DNA from 2 places in the Streptomyces sp. 2P-4 genome. Region 1 is predicted to be linked to the other one. Evidence: riboswitches for the same ligand, from Rfam matches in the RefSeq annotation. Region 1 holds a riboswitch; the other holds the start of a gene.

Region 1 (2,192 bases):
GCCTTCTCGACGCCCTTGCCCATGTAGCGGTTCGGGTCGCCGTCGCGGAGCTCGATGGCCTCGAAGGCACCGGTGGAGGCGCCGGACGGAACGGCAGCACGGCCGGTGCTGCCGTCGTCGAGGCCCACCTCGACCTCGACCGTGGGGTTGCCTCGGGAGTCCAGGATTTCCCGGGCTACGACGACGTCGATGGACGGCACGAGCATCTCCTTCTGGGATGTGACGCTGGGTGTGCGGTGGCGTGTCGGACCGAAGGACCGGCCCTGCCGCCTAGAGCCTAACCGCAGCCGGGGGGTCGGCCCGCCGACCGCCCGGGTCGTGGGACGAAAAAGGGCCCGAATACCCCGCTTCCCGGACATACGCCCCCTGCTGACGGCGGCGTACGGGGGCGGGCACGCCACCGCCCGGCGCGAGGGGGGGTACGCGCCGGGCGGTGGGGATCAGGTGTTGCGGGAGCCCTCGGGTGAGGGTTCGCGCGGAGTTCAGGCGAGCTTCAGCTTCTGGCCGGGGAAGATCAGGTCGGCGTCGGAGACGATGTCCTTGTTGAGCTCGAAGAGCTTCTCCCAGCCGCCCTTGACGCCCTGGGCGTCGGCGATGGTGCCGAGGGTGTCGCCGGACTTCACCTCGTACGAGCCGTTGCCGGTCTTGACGACGGGGGCCTCGGCGCGCTCGGAGCGCGTGGTGGGGGCGGGCGTCTGCGCGCGCTGGGTCTGCTTCTTGACCTCGGTCTTCTGCGGCTGCGTCTTCTTGGTCTCGGTCTTCGGCGTCTGCTTGGGGGTCGTGTTGGTGGTCGACCCGCCGCCGGTGTACGAGGAGTTGGACAGGCCCTTGCCGCAGTGCGGCCAGGCGCCCTTGCCCTGGACCTTCAGGACCTTCTCGGCGATGGCTATCTGCTGCGCCTTGGTGGCCTGGTTGGCCTGCGCGGCGTACGCCTTGCCGCCGAAGCCGGCCCACGTGGAGGCGGAGAACTGGAGGCCGCCGTAGTAGCCGTTGCCGGTGTTGATGGACCAGTTGCCGCCGGACTCGCACTGGGCCACGCGGTCCCACTCGGACGCGGTGGCGGCGGAGGCGGTGCCGGCGGTCATCAGGGGGGCCGCGACCGCGACGCCGGCGACGCCGGCGAGCGTGACGATGCGGGTGGTCCGCTCGATGGCGGTGGCGCGGCGGTGCTTGCCCTTGCCCGAAAGCAGCATGGAGTTCTCCTCACCGACGCCTGCGAGGTGAGCTGTCGGGTTCGGGCGGATGAGTTGCCCGGTCGCGCACGTGGCGCGTCTTCACCCCAAGCCGGTCCGGACCGTCTTCGACGGCCTTTCGCGGCACCTACCTTGGTTCCCCCGCTCCTGCCTTCGGCGCTTGACGCGACGTGTTGTTCCCCCCGTCCGCCGGCAGGACTCGGCGATGCGGTCGAAGGGGCCCGCGGTGGCGGGCGATTCAGAAGGTAGACAGGTCCCTCCCCGAAGTTCAACGAGGGAAATCCGGGGAGGGAGGGCCCTACTTGCGCTCCCCCGAGGGGCATTTGCGCAGGTGAGGGCGGTTTTCACCCAAGGTCACGGACAGGACACGCCAGTTGACCGGAAGAGACGCATGTCTCATTTGAACGAACCGGACATTCAACACTTTCCGGGTGTCCGAAATGCCGTTGTTCTTAACCTATTTCCAGGTTCTGGCCGGGCTTGATGAGGTCGGCGTCCGAGCCGATGACCTGCTCGTTGGCCTGGTACAGCGCGCTCCAGCCGCCCTTGACGCCGGCGGCGTCCGCGATGGCGGCCAGGCTGTCGCCCTCCTTCACCGTGTACGAGGGCGCCGGCTCCTCGGCGGCGGGGGCGCCGCGGTGCTTCCCGGTGGCCGCCGTGGCGGCGGAGACGTCCGCCGGGTCGGTGGAGGCGCCCGGGGCCGGCGAGGCCGACGGGTCGGCGGGCGCCGCAGGGGAGCCCGGGGCGGCGGATTCGGGGGACCCGGAGGGCGCACCGGGCGCCGCGGGCGTCCCGGCGGTGTCGCCCGGCAGCGGGGTGCCCGGGGCGGTGGGGCTCGGCGTGGGGACCGCGGGGTCGGCGGGGTTCACGGGGCCCGGGGTGACCGTGGGGTCGCCCGGGAACACCGGCGGGAGCGTCGGCGACGGCGTCGCACCGTCCGGGTCGGGCATGACGGGCAGTCCGACGGAGGGGGCGAGCGGCCCGGGGGGCGGGGTCGCC
Region 2 (2,192 bases), 3.2 Mb from region 1:
CGGGCGTCGAAGAGCGGCGCGAGCAGTTCCGTCGCCTCGGGGGAGCGGGCCTCGGGGATGCCGCTGCCGGGGCGCACGCGGTAGCGGCGGTGCGGGGCGTTCGACTCCAGGTAGTCCGCCAGGATCGCCTCCCGCTCCACCCCCAGTGCGAGGAGCGTGACGGCGACCGCCACCCCGGCCCGGTCCTTGCCTGCGGCGCAGTGCATGAGCGCCGGGACGCTGTCCTCGGCCAGCGCGTGCAGTACCCGGCCGTGCTCGGCGGTGCGCTCCACGACCATCGCGCGGTAGGAGGCGGTCATCCGCGCGGCGGCCCTGCCGTCGCCGAGGATGCCGCGGAGCTGCTCGGTGTCGCCGTCGCGCACCATCGACCAGAAGTCCGCGCCGGCGGCCGGGTCGGAGAGCGGGATGTTCAGGTTGCGCACGCCGGCGAGCGGGATGTCGGGCCCCTCCAGGGCCTGGTCGACGGCGTTGCGGAAGTCGAAGACGGTGTGCAGGCACAGCGATTCGAGGAACTCTGCATCGGTTTCGGTGGCATGCGCCAGATGTCCGCTTCGGTAGAGTCGTCCCGACCTGACCCGGCGTCCGTCGAGGGTCGGGAGGCCGCCCACGTCGCGGAAGTTGCGTACGCCGGCCAGTTGCGGCTCGGGCGCCGGTCCGGCCGGAGGGGGCGTGGGTATCTGCTGGGTCACGTGGATCCTCCGCATCGTCACCGGATGTCCGAATTGAGCTGCTTGGGGCCAACGTGCCGCTGTCGGAGGGGGGATCGGGCGCAGCCCCGTGAGCCAGATCATACGGTGACCGTGCGTGCCCGAGAAGGAAACGCGAAAGCCCCGGCCGGAAGGCCTGTTGGCACAAGCGAATGGACACAGGGTGACCGGAATTCCGCCGGAAACGCGTTCCTGTGAATCCGTCAGGTAATTCGCGGCTTGTTCCGTCCCGTCGGACTGGATTACCTTCGCGACCGATCCGGACGGACCGCCTAATCCTGCCGCCGCCCGGAAACCGCACTCGACCATTCACGCGACCGGCAGGAGCGGGGGAACCAGGTAGGCCGCCGTCGCCGGAGTTCCCCCTCCGGAAACGGCTCGGGGTGAAGCCGCGCACGTCCCGCTCGCGGGGCCGTGCCGGCCGGACAGCTCCCGGTCCGAACCCGACAGCTCACCTCGCAGGCGCCGGAGAGGAATCCGCCATGCCGGCCAAGGGCAAGCACCGCCGTCCGAAGTCCCGCTCGATAGCCCGGGGCTTCGCCGCCGCCGGAACCGGGGGCGCCGCGCTCGCGCTCCCGCTCGTCGGCGCCGCCGGCGCCCACGCGGCTCCCGCCGCCGCCCCGCACGCCCCCTCGGCGGTGCAGGCGCAGCCCATTGCCGCCGCACCGGCCGCCGCCCCCGCCCCCGCCGTGTACACCGTCGTGCCGGGGGACTGCCTCTCCACCATCGCCGCGGACCGGGGCGTCGAGGGCGGCTGGCAGCAGCTGTACGCCGACAACCGGGAGGCCGTCGGCGCCGACCCGTCGCTGATCCACCCCGGCCTCCGGCTCAGCCTCGGCGCGCCGGGCGGCGCCGGCGCCGCGGCGCCGGCCCAGGCCGCAAAGCCCGCCGGCAAGCCCGCCGCCGCGCCGAAGAAGCAGGCCCCGGCCCCGGCGGCAGCAGCCGCCGCCGGCCAGCGCACCGCCAAGGCCGCAGCCGACCGGCAGGCCGCCGCCCCGAAGGCGTCCGCCCCGAAGGCCGCCGCACCCGTCGCCGCCGGCGCCTTCGTCGCCCCCGTCGGCGGCGGCGTCTCCACCGCGTACAGGATGTCCGGCGCCATGTGGTCCAGCGGCTACCACACCGGCGTCGACTTCATCGCAAGCTCCGGCACCCCGGTCCGCGCCGTCGGCGCCGGCACCGTCGTCTCCGCCGGCTGGGGAGGCGCGTACGGCAACGAGGTCGTCATCCGGCACGCCGACGGCAAGTACTCCCAGTACGCCCACCTCTCCCAGCTGTCCGTGACCGCCGGCCAGAGCGTCACCGCCGGCCAGGGCATCGGCCTCTCCGGCTCCACCGGCAACTCCACCGGCCCGCACCTCCACTTCGAGATCCGCACCGGCCAGTCCTACGGCTCCGACATCGATCCGATCGCCTACCTCCGCTCCAAGGGCGTCACCATCTGAACCCCGCCCCGGCAGGGGCGGCGGCCGGACCCGTGCGGGGCCG

Evidence for each region. Region 1 has a riboswitch for cyclic di-AMP ahead of MUK52_RS19235 (LysM peptidoglycan-binding domain-containing protein). Riboswitches for the same ligand answer to the same signal wherever they lie in the genome.
Region 2: linked by a shared signal. The riboswitch ahead of MUK52_RS04765 (M23 family metallopeptidase) and the one ahead of MUK52_RS19235 (LysM peptidoglycan-binding domain-containing protein) in region 1 are both predicted to bind cyclic di-AMP.

Annotation. Positions count from the first base shown of each region.
Region 1 covers NZ_CP095011.1:4,349,646-4,351,837, reverse strand. Annotated here, with positions in the region: gene eno (phosphopyruvate hydratase) at 1-200, opposite strand, end outside; gene MUK52_RS19235 (LysM peptidoglycan-binding domain-containing protein) at 483-1,193, opposite strand; cyclic di-AMP (ydaO/yuaA leader) riboswitch at 1,196-1,362, opposite strand; gene MUK52_RS19230 (LysM peptidoglycan-binding domain-containing protein) at 1,646-2,192, opposite strand, start outside.
Region 2 covers NZ_CP095011.1:1,165,893-1,168,084, reverse strand. Annotated here, with positions in the region: gene MUK52_RS04770 (tyrosine-protein phosphatase) at 1-689, opposite strand, end outside; cyclic di-AMP (ydaO/yuaA leader) riboswitch at 1,000-1,185, shown strand; gene MUK52_RS04765 (M23 family metallopeptidase) at 1,190-2,149, shown strand.